2 regions of the Aestuariivita sp. genome follow, and region 1 is predicted to be linked to the other one. Evidence: riboswitches for the same ligand, from Rfam matches in the RefSeq annotation. Region 1 holds a riboswitch; the other holds the start of a gene.
The links. A riboswitch is a leader RNA that binds a small molecule or an ion and turns the genes downstream of it on or off. The one in region 1 is predicted to bind cobalamin.
Positions count from the first base shown of each region.

Region 2: another riboswitch for cobalamin. It lies ahead of WAO69_RS09130 (hypothetical protein); the one in region 1 lies ahead of WAO69_RS07140 (TonB-dependent receptor plug domain-containing protein).

Region 1 covers NZ_JBASXK010000072.1:11,522-18,496, reverse strand. The annotation lists gene WAO69_RS07140 (TonB-dependent receptor plug domain-containing protein) at 1-1,846, opposite strand, end outside; cobalamin riboswitch at 1,974-2,185, opposite strand; gene WAO69_RS07135 (DUF2312 domain-containing protein) at 2,311-2,571, shown strand; gene WAO69_RS07130 (TIGR00282 family metallophosphoesterase) at 2,695-3,507, shown strand; gene WAO69_RS07125 (DMT family transporter) at 3,504-4,433, shown strand; gene WAO69_RS07120 (SLC13 family permease) at 4,456-6,234, shown strand; gene WAO69_RS07115 (NAD(P)H-dependent oxidoreductase) at 6,312-6,975, opposite strand, start outside.
Region 2 covers NZ_JBASXK010000088.1:22,246-29,220, reverse strand. The annotation lists gene WAO69_RS09150 (helix-turn-helix domain-containing protein) at 121-873, opposite strand; gene WAO69_RS09145 (hypothetical protein) at 985-1,434, shown strand; gene WAO69_RS09140 (hypothetical protein) at 1,431-1,772, shown strand; gene WAO69_RS09135 (hypothetical protein) at 1,934-2,800, shown strand; gene WAO69_RS09130 (hypothetical protein) at 2,805-3,107, opposite strand; cobalamin riboswitch at 3,212-3,422, opposite strand; gene WAO69_RS09125 (TAXI family TRAP transporter solute-binding subunit) at 3,669-4,655, shown strand; gene WAO69_RS09120 (TRAP transporter permease) at 4,788-6,975, shown strand, end outside.

The DNA.
Region 1 (6,975 bases):
CCTCGGTCGTGTCGCTCACGTCATAGGTGAAACTCAGATCCACCACGGTGAAATCGGGCAGTTGCTGCACCGGCGCTGTGTCCGGTGCCCGGTCGGCCATGTAGGTGATGGCCAACTGGCTTGCCAGCCGGTCAGTCAGGCTCAGGTCCAGACCCACGAACAGCTCATGTTCCGCGACCCGAGGCAGCAAGGCACCGGTGGCCGTGGCCGCATCCAGATAGGTATAGGCCAGCGTCATAGCCACGCGATCGGAAAACGCATGGGCATACTGGAACTCGAGACCTTCGAAGGTGGTGGTTCCAGCTGTGTTGGCCAGTGTCGAGAATGTGCCGGGATCACAAGAGAACAGCACGAAATCAATCGTCACAGGGCAGGGGGCGAATTGCACGAGATTGTCGATCTCGTTGCGAAACAGCGTCGCGCTGACCACAGCATTGGGGCTGAATGCCCAGTCAAAGCCCAGTTCGATACTCTGGCTGTCCTCAGGCGCAAGGTTCGGATTGCCGAAGAACGGATAGAGCGGGTCCGGGAAGGACGCGAAGAGCTCGCCGGGTACCGGCGGGCGGAATCCCGTGGCCAGAACACCGCGCAGGGTCAGCGCATCGTTTGGGCGATAACTGACCGCCAGCCGACCGGTGGTGGCGTCTCCGAATTGCGAGTTGTCATCATAGCGCACCGAGCCGATGATATCGAGGTCATTGGTGGGGCTATAGAGCACCTCGGCAAACAGCCCGCGGTTATAGGTGGCTGCGCTGCCCCCCGGAATGGAGCTGGATTTCGAGATCAGCTTTTCGAAATCCGCGCCCATGGACAGACGAACCTGTTGGTTGATCTGGGCATTCGATTGCCAGTCAAAGCGCTGGCGCTCGCCCTCGAACTGACTGGTAAACGGCTGGAAACTGCCCGGAGCCACGGTTACGGATGACAGCCGGCGGTCGACATTGAAGTACGAGGCCGATCCCTCGTGACTCCACATGCCACCCGCGTCGATCTTTGCAAACAGGCGCAGGCCCATTTCATCGCGGCTTGCGGTTTCATCGCCGGGTGTGCCATCGACCGGACCCGTACCTGTGCCTTCGTCGAAATCGGACTCGCCCGTCGAGTAAAACCCGTTCATGCCGATGCTGATGCTGTCGCTGGCCTGATAGGCAGCCCCGAAACTCAGCCGGGTTTCGCGAAACCCGTCATTTTCAGTATTCCCAAGGTTTTCGTCGCCCGCCGAAAACCCGTCGCTTTGCGCCGTCGCAAGGCCAAAAGCCACGCTCCAGTCCCCGCTTTTGCGGCTATAGGAATAGGCTCCGGCCACGGTGTTGAAGCTGCCGAACATCAGTTCGGCGCGCTGTTGGACACCATCAGGGCCATCCAGATCCGGCAGGGTGAACACATTGATCACACCGACCACCGCCGAACCGCCATAAAGCGCCGATTGAGACCCTTTCAGGATCTCGACGCCGGCCAGGGCCCCGATGCCGAAGGCTCCGAAATTGCCATACTCGCCCGAGGTCGAAGAGGGGTCATTCACCTTGATGCCATCGACATAAACCGCCGAATAGCGTTCCTGCGCGCCTCGAATGCGCACAGTTGCCGCCGTGCCGGCGGGGCCGTTCTGCAAGACACTGACGCCGGGAATGCGGCGCAGGGCATCTGTAAGTTGCACATCGCCCGGCACGACAAGCGCATCATCGGCCCCCAGCACCTCGACCGAGGTACCGGTGCGCAGGATCTCAAGAGGTTCGGCGGCGGCGGTGACAGAGATCACGCCAAGATCAAGAGCGTCTTGGGCAAAGACCGGCTGAGCCGACAGGCTCAAAGCCAGACAAGACGCGGATGTCAGCAATCGTTTCATGTGGTGGTGTCCTTTCCAGACAATGTGTTCAGGTCGGTTTGGAAAGGATGGTCCTTGCCCAAACGGTGCGATGTTGCGTCACCATTCCGGGCCTAGGCTCCGTTCATCTCAGCACGCCCCGCGCTGAATGAAGGTGAGCGCCCTGGCAGGTCTCCTGACTTGCGGGTCATCGCTTGACCGGGCCTTCCCGTGCTTCCCGATCGGGCACACAGTGGCATGTTCCGGCCTCGCTATCCGCCTACAGTTGCGGGGGCAGTCATGGAGTTGGCCGTCACCAGCCGCACCACGTTCCCTTTAACGACGAGTCGCCCCGTCGAACCAAAGCCACTCATGCGTAGCGCTGCTGCAAGGTTCTATCAAGGCGCGATAACGACGCGCCGGAGTGATTCTGCGTCTTGCGACGCATGGCGCGCGCGGGTACGAACGGGCTTCACTCTGTCACCTGATTTTCTGGGAGCCGCTTCATGTCCGATACCTCCACCGATGCCACCTACCGCGTTACCGCAGATGAGCTGCGTCAGTTCATCGAACGTTTCGAACGGCTGGAGGCCGAGAAAAAGGACATCGCTGATCAGCAGAAAGAGGTCATGGCCGAAGCCAAGGGCCGCGGCTATGACACCCGCGTCATGCGAAAGGTGATCGCCCTGCGCAAGCGCGATTCCGACGATATCGCAGAAGAAGAGGCGGTGTTGGAGATGTACAAGGAAGCCTTGGGCATGCGCTGAGGGCGGGATCACGGGGGCTCTGCCCCCGGCTGCGCCTCCCCCGGGGTATTTCAGACCAGAAAGAGAGGGGGCCGGTGATTTCCCGGCTTGCCCGGATGGCATGGCCGCTTTACGTGGGATGACATGAGAATTCTGTTTCTGGGCGATGTGATGGGCCGATCGGGCCGCACCGGGGTGGCCACGCATCTGCCGCGGTTGCGCCGGGACTGGCGGCTGGATTTCGTGATCGTCAATGGCGAGAACGCAACCAATGGCATGGGTCTGTCCGGCGAACACGCCAAGGGGCTGTTCGATGCCGGTGCCGATTGCGTCACGCTGGGCGATCATGCGTTTGACCAGAAGGACATGATGCAGGCCATCGGGCAGGACCTGCGCATTCTGCGGCCTCTGAACTATGCCAAGGGGGCACCGGGGCGCGGCTACCGGGTGTTTGACGCGCCTGGCGGGCGCAAGGTGCTGGTGGCGCAGGTGCTGGGCCAGGTGTTCATGAAGCGGCCCTTTGATGATCCCTTTTCGGCGCTGGAGCCGGTGCTCAAAGCCCATCCGCCCGGCGGCATGGTGCAGGCCGCGATTGTCGATATGCATTGCGAGGCCACCTCGGAGAAAATGGCGATGGGGCACTATTGTGATGGCCGCGTCAGCCTGGTTGTGGGAACCCATACCCATGTGCCCACCGCCGATGCGCAGATCCTGCCTGGCGGTACCGCCTATCTCAGTGATGCCGGGATGTGTGGCGATTACAATTCGGTCATCGGCATGGACAAGGAAGAACCCCTCCGCCGCTTCATCACCGGGATGCCGAAGGCGCGCTTCAACCCGGCCCTGGGTGAGGCGACCCTGTCGGGCGTCTTTGTCGAGACCGAGGACCGCTCGGGTCTGGCGAAATCCATTGCCATGGTGCGCGTCGGAGGGCGTTTGCAGGAGGCCGCTCCGTGAGCCGCAGGGAGCTGGTGTTCTTCACCGGCGTCCTGCTGATCATGGGGGCCGGCTGGGGGTTGACGCAACCCTTGTCCAAGATTGCCGTCAGCACCGGGTATCGCCATTTCGGCCTGATCTTCTGGCAACTGTTGATTTCGGCTTTCGTGCTTGGCGCGTATTGCGCGATCAGGGGGCGCAGGCTGTCGCTCACGCCGGCGGCCTTGCGTGTATATGCGGTGATCGCGCTGATCGGCACCGTCGTGCCCAATGCCGCGTCCTATCAGGCGCTGATCCATCTGCCCGCGGGCGTGCAATCGGTGCTGATGTCGCTGGTGCCGATGGCGGCCTTTCCCATCGCCCTGTTGCTGAGCCTGGAGCGGTTCGAGCCGCGCCGCTTTGCCGGCCTTTGCCTCGGGCTGATCGGAGTGTTGGTGCTGGTTCTGCCCAGGGCAAGCCTGCCCGATCCTGCCATGCTGCCCTGGGTGGCGGTGTCGATGATCGCGGTGGTGTTTTACGCCTTCGAGGGGAACTATGTCGCGCGCTGGGGTCTGGGCGGTCTGGACGCCATCCAGGTTATTCTGGGGGCCTCGCTTGTCGGCATGGTCATCGTGTGCCCGCTGGCGCTGGGCACCGGTGCCTTCATCAACCCGATCCGCCCCTATGGCGCGCCCGAAGTCGCGCTGATCGCCTCTTCACTTATCCATGCGGTGATCTATGCCACATATGTATGGCTGGTGGGGCGCGCCGGTTCGGTTTTCACCGCACAGGTGGGATATGCGGTTACCGCAACCGGCATATTCTGGGCCATGGTGATCTTGTCCGAAAGCTATTCTCCCTATTTCTGGCTCGCCGCCGGCCTGATCCTGGCCGGTGTCTTTCTGGTTCAGCCGCGACGGACCCCGGCGCTTGCCGTACCTGTCAAGCTGGACGAAACTGGCCGCTGAAAAATCATGCATCGGAACGCAGATGGGTTTTCTTGAACTGAGCGAGACCACGGCGGCGATTGTCACCCTGTCCATCGTGGCGGGCATGTTCGTGCTGTTCCTGCGCGAAACCTTCCCCACCGAAGTGGTCGCCCTCAGCGGCGTTGCGATGATGCTGGTGCTGGGTGTCCTGCCCTATGAGGCGGGCTTGCAGGTGTTGTCCAACCCCGCACCCTGGACGATTGCGGCGATGTTCATCATCATGGGCGCACTGGTGCGCACCGGGGCGCTTAACGCGTTCACAAGACAGGCGGAAAGACAGGCCGGCACAAATCCGAAACTGGCCATTGCGCTGTTGATGGGTTTCGTGGTGCTGGCGTCGGCGGTCGTGTCCAACACGCCGGTGGTGGTGGTGATGATCCCGGTCTTTGTTCAGCTTGCGCGCACATTGGGCGTGTCGGCCAGCAAGTTGCTGATTCCGCTCAGCTATGGGGCCATTCTGGGGGGCACACTGACCCTGATCGGGACATCGACCAACCTGCTGGTGGATGGTGTGGCGCGCGCCCAGGGCCTGGCTCCGTTCACGATTTTCGAAGTCACGCCGCTGGGCATCGTTCTGGTCGCCTGGGGCATGATCTATATGCGCTTTGTAGGTCCGCGCCTTCTGCCGGATCGCGACAGCATGGCGACCCTGCTGAGTGATCGCTCGCAGATGAAGTTCTTTACCGAGGCCGTCATCCCGCCGGAGTCCAACCTGATCGGGCGCGAGGTGCTGGGCGTGCAGCTTTTCAAACGCGAAGGCGTGCGTCTGATCGACGTGGTGCGGGGCGATGTGTCGCTCAGGCGCAATCTGCAGGGCGTCGAGCTTCAGGTCGGCGATCGGGTGGTGCTGCGCACGCGCATGGCCGAATTGCTGAGCCTGCAGCGCAACAAATCGCTCAAGCGCGTGGATCAGGTATCGGCTGTCGAGACAACAACCGTCGAAGTGCTGATCACGCCGGGCTGCAAGATGGTGGGGCGCAGCCTTGGGTCCCTGCGCATCCGGCGGCGGTTCGGCGTCTATGTGCTGGCCATGCACCGGCGCAACCAGAACATCGGGCGCCAGCTTGATGACCTGGTTGTGCGCGTCGGCGATACGCTGCTGCTGGAAGGTGCACCGGGCGATATCCAGCGCCTTGCCGCGGAAATGGACATGGCGGATGTCTCGCACCCCTCCGAGCGTGAATACCGCCGCGGGCAGGCCCCGATTGCGCTGGCTGCCCTCGCGGGGATCGTGGTCCTGGCGGCCCTGGGGGTCGCGCCGATCTTTTTCCTGTCGATCCTGGCTGTGGCGATTGTCCTGCTGACCCGCTGCATCGACGCGGATGAGGCCTTTTCCTTTGTTGACGGGCGGCTTCTGGCGTTGATCTTTTCGATGCTTGCCGTGGGGGCTGCTCTCGAAGCCTCGGGGGCGGTGCGTTTGATCGTCGAGGCGCTGGCCCCTTATGTCGCAAACCTGCCGCCGTTCCTGATCATCTGGGCGATCTATCTGCTGACCTCGGTTCTGACCGAACTGGTCTCCAACAATGCCGTGGCCGTGGTCGTCACCCCCATCGCCATCGGCCTCGCGACGGCGCTGGGCATTGATCCGCGCCCGCTGGTGGTGGCGGTGATGGTGGCCGCTTCGGCATCATTTGCAACGCCCATCGGGTATCAGACCAATATGCTGGTCTATGGGCCCGGCGGATATCGCTTTACCGATTTCATGCGCGTCGGCATCCCGCTGAACCTCAGCATCGGGGTGCTGGCCTCGGCCATCATCCCCTTCATCTGGCCGCTCTGAAGACATGCCCCGGGGCTTTGGACAAGATCAGGGCCCCCGGCGCTGGCGAAAGGTCAACCGCCGGGGACTGCCCCGGGCTAGACCATCGCCTCGCAGTCCCGGCGCAGCTTGACGGCATTGAGGCTTTCATCGATCTCGACGTCATCATAGGTGAGGATGGTATCGACAGGCACATCCCGGATCAGCTTGATCTCGCCGGTCAGTCCCAGGGGCAGGGCGCGCATCGGCACTGAAATCCGGCTGGGGCGCAATTGACCCGCAACGCAATAGCCGCCTTCACCGTCCAGTATCTCGCCCGCCTTCAGGTCTTTCTTCGAGACCGCCACGACATCCGAGCGGAACTCCTTGCTGGTACCGGTGGCTTCCTTGCGGATCCCGACCGATCCAACGGACAAACCCAGCTCCAGTCCGATCAGATGAAAGCGTTTGAAGTTGCAGTAGTAAAGGCCGCTGTCGTCGGTCGAGACCATGTATTCCTCAAAGCAGTTCCTGACATAGTCCGATGTTGCCTTGACCACGACCCACACGCCCTGACGAATATCATTCGCAATCATCGACCCATCTGGCGCAAAACTCGAGATGACCTCGACCATGCCGCTGTCCTCGAGCACGCCGCCCGCGCTGCGCGGACGCATCAGGCTTGCGATATCGTCGATTGCGCCCGAAGGGTATGTCAGCCCGTGGGTGGGCGCATTCAGCCCCGTGGCATTGGAAATCGCTGCACTTTCAATGGCCGGTTTG
Region 2 (6,975 bases), on a different contig from region 1:
TGCTTTGCCGCAATTCGGTGCTGTGCATCTGCAGGTTTGTGCCGCCACGGCACCGCAGGTTCGCGTGTTTGCCTGCACAGAATGCGAGACCAGCGCGCGCGGGCCCTCCGGCGTAGGCGTTCAGCCCTGCGCCATATGTCTGAACACGGCATCTGTCGCGTCATCCATCGGGAAATAGAGTTCGATCTTCAGGTCATCCAGCAACAGGTCTTCGGGCGTGCCGAATTGGCTGATCGTGGCAAACATCGACAGTCGCAGATCACCCTGGCGCAGGATAGTCGGCACCACGGGCCCCGGTGAGGGTGCATCGGGCGGGGCTGCGTCAGACAGATGGCGCACCGCCGCTTCGAATTCCGGCACACCACCCAGGACGGCGCTTTCGGTGCGCAAGCGGATCGCCACGTGATGGGCAACTTCGGGCCAGTTCTCGATAACCTGCGGGAGCGCGTCAGACATCATCAGGTCCAGCAGGCTGTCTCCGACGCCGACGCCCAGTGAAGCAAACAGTACAACGGCAGTGGCATTGGCGCGCTGGATCTTCCAAAGCCTGTCGACCGCCAGTCCGGGATAGGGCATCTGGCGCTCAAGCTGCCAGTCCAGGGCCTGCCGTATGGGCTCCATTTCGGCATCGCTCCAGTCCCGGCTCTTGAAGCGCGCGGCAAAGCCGGCATGGGTCAGCATCTGGTTGCGCGCATCAAGGGGAAGTTGCATCGCTTCGCCCAGACGCATCACCATCTCGCGGCTTGGCCTGGCGCGGCCTGTTTCCAGGAATGACAGGTGCCGGGCCGAGATATCCGCCTCCAAAGCCAGGTCCATCTGGCTGAACCGGCGTGCCATGCGCCAGGTTTTCAAGGACTGGGAAAAGTCGTTCATGCAGCCAATCTATCACGGTTGCGAAATCCGGTCACTTACCTGCGAGGTAATTGCGCAGCGCATGAACCGGGCCCTAGGACTGGGACAAACCGGGTCTTTTCGAGGTCACAGATGGCAACACATGCAGCACATAAATCCTGGCTCAGGCTATCGGCCATCGTGATCGGCTGTTTTGGTCCGGCTTTGATCCTTGGCACGATCCCGGCCACGAATGAGCTTGCACGTCTGGGCCTTGATATCCTGACATGGCCGGTTGACGGCTTTCCCGATTACGCGTCCGAAGAAATCAGGTTCCTGTCGGCTTTGGCGGGCGGTTTTCTGATCGGATGGGCCGTGATGATCTGGAACCTGTCCGAGCACGCCCATGATCTGGCCCCCGAAGCCGTTCGCAGATCCGTGGTTTACGGGGCCTGCGCGTGGTTCGTCTTTGACAGCCTGGGCTCGATTGCATCGGGTCACAGGCCAAACGTCCTGTGGAACGTCCTGGTCTTGCTGGTCATTGTCGGCCCGATGTGGCGGCCTGCGACCAGCTTGGGCCCAAAGAAAGGAGAAACTTCATGACCCTGTTTCGCACCAGCCTGATCTTCATGACCCTTGCCATTGTCTTTCTCACGATCATGGCGGTGATGGAGGGTGGGCTGAACCTGATCACACCATTCATTGCTCCCATTCTCGAGATGACATGGCAGGGCCAGTTCAATTTCGATTTCGCCTGTTATCTTGTCTTGTCCGGCATCTGGATGGCCTGGCGGGGCGGATTCACGCCGGGCAGCATCGCCCTTGGGGTGTTGGCCCCGCCGCTTGGGATCGTCTTTCTTGCGCCCTATCTCATCTATCTGATCGGCACATCAAACGGCGACCCGCGACGCCTGCTGTTGGGGGTTCACGCGCAGGCTTGAGCTTGCGCCACCACAGGGCCGCCAGGACACATCAGCCACGACACATCAGGTTGCGGAATGCTCAAAAATCCCGGCAGGTCTCCCAATTGGTCGCGGGGCGCCCTACATCTCGTTGCACCGCAAGAGCCTGAACAGCAGGCATGCGCAGTCAGGAGGGTGATATGGGATCAGATCGCAGGAGATGGGGTGGCTGGACGCATGTGCTGGCGATGTTCAGCCTGCTGTGGGTTGTTACCGGCGCGCCGACCGCGGCATCCGAGCGGTTGCCGGCCCTGCGGGTCGTGCAGTCCGGGCACAGTCTGACGGATACGATCCTGGCACCTCTGACACTGATGGTGCGCGCAACCAGCATGCGCGGCGGGCGTCTGGACAAGGCCACCATTCCAGGCAGTCCGATGGAGTGGCGCTGGAACAATGCCACATCGCCCGACATCCGCCAGCCTGCGGTGATGGCGGAATATGACGTTCTGGCGATCACCGAACGCGTGGCACTGACCACAACGCTGGAGCCGCATGAGTCAAAGATCTGGGCACTGCGCTGGGCCGAACACGCCTGGGCGGCTGGGGCGCGATCCGTGCTCTATGCAAGCTGGGTGAACGTGGAGAGCGGTCCGGGTTTTGACAATGACAACAACGACCCCGAAGGCCACCTGCCCTTTCGCGACCGCCTGCCGCTGGAAATGGCCCGCTGGGAGAGCATCCAGGCCTATGTGAATGACAACCGCTCGCCAGACATGCCCGAGATGACCATGATCCCCGGCCCGCTGATCATGGCCCGCGCCTATGACGAGATCGCAGCCGGGCGCGCCCCCGGCCTGAGCGATATCCGCGATCTGTTTGCCGATGACATTCATCTCAACGAGATGGGCTCATACCTGATCGCGCTGGGGCATTTCGCGGTGATCTACGGGGGCGATCTGCTGGGCCTGCCCCAGGGCGTTCCCGCACGGGGCGGACCGGACAAGGCCCAGGCCGAATGGATGCAGCGCCTTGTCCGCGAGGTTCTGGCCGACTATGCGGCCAGTTGATCGCCTAGATCGACATGCGCCGTTCATTGGCCCCGCCGCGCCGTCGCGGCTTGGGCAGGGTCAGATCCAGCGGCTGCAGCGGATTCCTGAGCGAGCTCTGCAAAAGCGCGCAAAACACCGCGACCGGCGGGTCGGTCTCGATGAAGGGGCGCGCGTGCAGAAACGCGCGGATCGCTTCGAATTCGTAATTCGACCCTCCGGGCAATCCGCCCAGCCATTGCATGTATCCCAGTTGTCCCAGTTCGCGCGCACGTTCCGGCGTGTCGGCCTTCACCTGCAGTTGAAGAAGTGTTCTCTGTAAAAGCATTGCGCCCTCCGCGCTGCTGGGCAGGCGCGCGGGGAAGTCAGCATTGGTGTCAGGACATCTCGGTCCATCCTGTCTTGCTCCTTCTCCGGGGCACCCCGCCCGGTTTGAGTTAACGGCAGATGGCAGGTCTCCTGACTTGCGGGTCGTCGCTTTCCTGAACCTTCCCAAGCCCGTTTTGGCCCAGTGGTACGTTTCAGGATTGCTCGCCGCCTACAGTTGCGGGGGCAGTCACGGAGTTGGACAAGCGTCCGCACCGTGTTCCCATTTAAGCCGGGTATGACTGTCATGCCCGGCACCATCGAGCCAAGCATTGCGCAGCGCGGTGAGTCTCGCAAGGATTTCCGAGATCGGCTGGCAAAAACTGCCGATCGCCGGGGCCTTGCTGCCGTCTTGCGACAGGCAAACCGTCCTGTCCGCAATGTGATCATGCAGAGTCTATCTTTCCCTTGAGATCACGATAGGGTATCGGGCAAGTCCAAAATCGTGAACTGAACGTGCAAGAGCACCGGTTCGCGCCGCGGTCCGAACCGGGCCGGGGAGTTTACTGTAGGGAGAAAACATATGAAATTCATGGCACTCATCGCCACCACAGCACTGACAGCCACGGCTGCATTTGCTGATGGCCACGCAGACCGCACCGGCTGGCCCGAAAGCTTTACCGTTGGCACAGCCTCGCAGGGCGGCACCTATTTCGCTTACGGCTCGGGCTGGGCGAACCTTGTTGCCGAAGAGCTGGGCATCACCGGCGGCGGCGAAGTCACAGGCGGCCCCATGCAGAACATGGCGCTGGTTCACACCGGTGACGCACAGTTCGGCATGACCACGATGGGCCCCGCGGCGGAATCCATCGCCGGTACCAACCCGATCGCACCCGGTCTGCAAATGACCAATGCCTGCGCGATGTTCCCGATGTATCAGACACCGTTCTCCGTGACGGCCCTGGCCTCTTCGGGCATCACCTCCATTTCGGATATTCCTGCCGGTGCGCGCATCGGTTTCGGACCTGCGGGCTCGACATCGGACACGTACTTTCCGCGCATGATGGATGAGCTGGGCGTAAACTATGAGCGCCGCAACGGTGGCTGGGCCGACCTTGGTGGTCAGCTTCAGGACGGTCTGCTGGACGTCATCGCATTTGCAGCCGGTGTGCCTGTTCCTGCGGTCAGCCAGCTTGAAGTTCAGACCGAGGTGAACATCATCGAGTTCACCGAGGAAGAGCAAGCCAAGATCATGGCTGCGTTCCCGGTTGCCGCGTTTGAAATCGCGGCTGACACCTACACCTCGCTGGACAGCAATGCGCGCTCGGTGTCGATGTGGAACTTTGCGATTGCCAACTGCGATCTGCCGGCAAGCTTCGTGAAAGCCGCAGTGGATGTGGTTATGTCCGACAACGAGCGTATGGTGAACATCCACCGTGCCGCACGCTCGACCCTGCCCGAGAACTGGACCAAGAACGCCGGCGTCATGAAATGGCACCCCGGTGCGGCTGAATGGTTCATCGAAAACGCAGGTGCCGACATTCCTGCCGATCAGATCCACGGCAACTGATAAAGCTGTCTGATGACACGCGGGGCTGCGCCTTTCAGGCGCGGCCCCATCCCACAAGGATATTGTGACAAAAATCGCCTTGAGCAGGGATCCCCATATCCGGGCGCGCTGGGCATGATGAAGGACACACTCATGACAACAGACGCGCAAAAGCCCGATCTCTCTGAAAACCTCACCGAAGGCCCCGTGATTGCCGAAGGCGTGGATGACGAGCCCGTCGAGGGCAACCGCCGCCTGTTCGAGGGGCGCACCTATCTGGCCATCGCCGCCCTGTCGGGCTTTTATGCGCTGTTTCACATGGCGGCCCTGAATGGCTGGTCGATCCGCGGCTGGACGGGCGTTGATATTCCCGGTCTGCCGGTTTTCCCGATGGAAACCTGGAACTTCCGCATCATTCATATCGCCGGAGCGCTGATCCTGGGCTTCCTGCTCTATTCTGCGCGCAGCTTTCCCGACAATGACAAGGGCGGGCGACACCCGCTGGATCTGCTGGCGTGGCTGACGCTGCTGCCTGCGCTTTATGCCTGCTATACCGCGATCGGCTTTGCCGGTGACATCGCCGGTGGCGTGATGTGGAACGGTATCGACGCCGGTATTCGCGCAGCCGAAATCAATCACTATGGCATACCGCTTCTGGTGGCCACGGCCATGGGTATCCTGATTGGCTGGACGCGCCCGAGGGTGCGCGGAGCGATTGCCCCGGCGGATGTGGTGCTGGGCGTCTGCGGTATCGCGGTTGCGCTTTACCTGATCACGATCTTCGGCACGCTGATGCGGAACTCGACCGGGACGCCCTTCGCCCCGATCGGGATGAGCCTGGCCGCCGTCGCTGGCACGGCCCTGATCATGGAACTGACCCGCCGCGTTGCGGGCCTTGCGCTGATCATCATCGCCGGTGTCTTCCTGGTCTATGTCTTTGTCGGGGATCTGCTGCCCGGCTTCCTGAACGCGCCCGATATCACATGGCAGCGCTTTTTCAGCCAGGTCTATACCGATGCGGGGATCCTTGGGCCGACCACGGCCGTGTCCTCGACATATATCATTCTGTTCATCATCTTCGCGGCCTTCCTGCAGGCCTCGAAAGTGGGTGATTACTTTGTCAACTTCGCCTTTGCAGCGGCCGGTCGCTCGCGCGGCGGGCCTGCCAAGGTGGCGATCTTTGCCTCGGGTCTGATGGGGATGATCAACGGCACCTCGGCGGGCAACGTGGTGGCGACAGGATCGCTGACCATCCCGCTGATGAAAAAGGTCGGCTACCGGCCCACGACCTCGGGGGCCGTCGAGGCGGCCGCCTCCACAGGCGGTCAGATCATGCCGCCGATCATGGGGGCCGGTGCCTTTATCATGGCCGAGATCACGGGCATTCCCTATACCGATATCGCCGTGGCTGCGATCATTCCGGCGATCCTCTACTTCGTGTCGATCTATTTCATGGTCGATTTCGAAGCCGCCAAGCTGGGCATGCGCGGCATGCGCGAGGACGAACTGCCCAAGTTCCGCGACATGGCGCGCCGGGTGTTCCTGTTCCTGCCGATCATCATCCTGATCGTCGCCCTGTTCATGGGATACTCCGTGATCCGGGCCGGCACGCTGGCAACGGCTGCGGCGGCTGTGGTCAGTTGGTTCACCCCCTACCGGATGGGCCTTGGCGCGGTGTCCAAGGCCTTTGAGCTGGCCGGAACAATGTCGATCCAAATCATCGCGGTCTGTGCCTGCGCGGGCATCATCGTGGGGGTGATCTCGCTCACGGGTGTGGGCGCGCGCTTCTCTTCGGTTCTGCTGAACATTGCCGATGCCAACCAGCTTCTGGCGCTGTTCTTTGCGATGTGCATCTCGATCCTGCTGGGTATGGGCATGCCGACAACCGCGGCCTATGCCGTGGCCGCATCAGTCGTCGCGCCCGGTCTGATCCAGCTGGGCATTCCCGCGCTGACCGCCCATTTCTTCGTATTCTATTTTGCGGTGGTTTCGGCGATCACACCGCCCGTGGCGCTGGCCAGCTATGCAGCCGCCGGTATCTCAGGGGCGAACCCGATGGCCACCTCTGTGGCGTCGTTCAAAATCGGCATTTCCGCCTTCATCGTGCCGTTCATGTTCTTTTACAACAGCGCGCTGTTGATGGATGGGACATGGTTGGAAATCCTGCGCGCCGGGGCAACGGCCGCGTTCGGCGTGTTCCTTCTGTCATCCGGCGTCCAGGGCTGGTGGGTCGGGGCCAAGTCGGGGCCGATCATTCGCATCGCTCTGATCCTTGTGGCCCTGTTCATGATCGAAGGCAGCCTGATGTCAGACCTGATCGGCGTGGCCGGAGCGGCGGCCC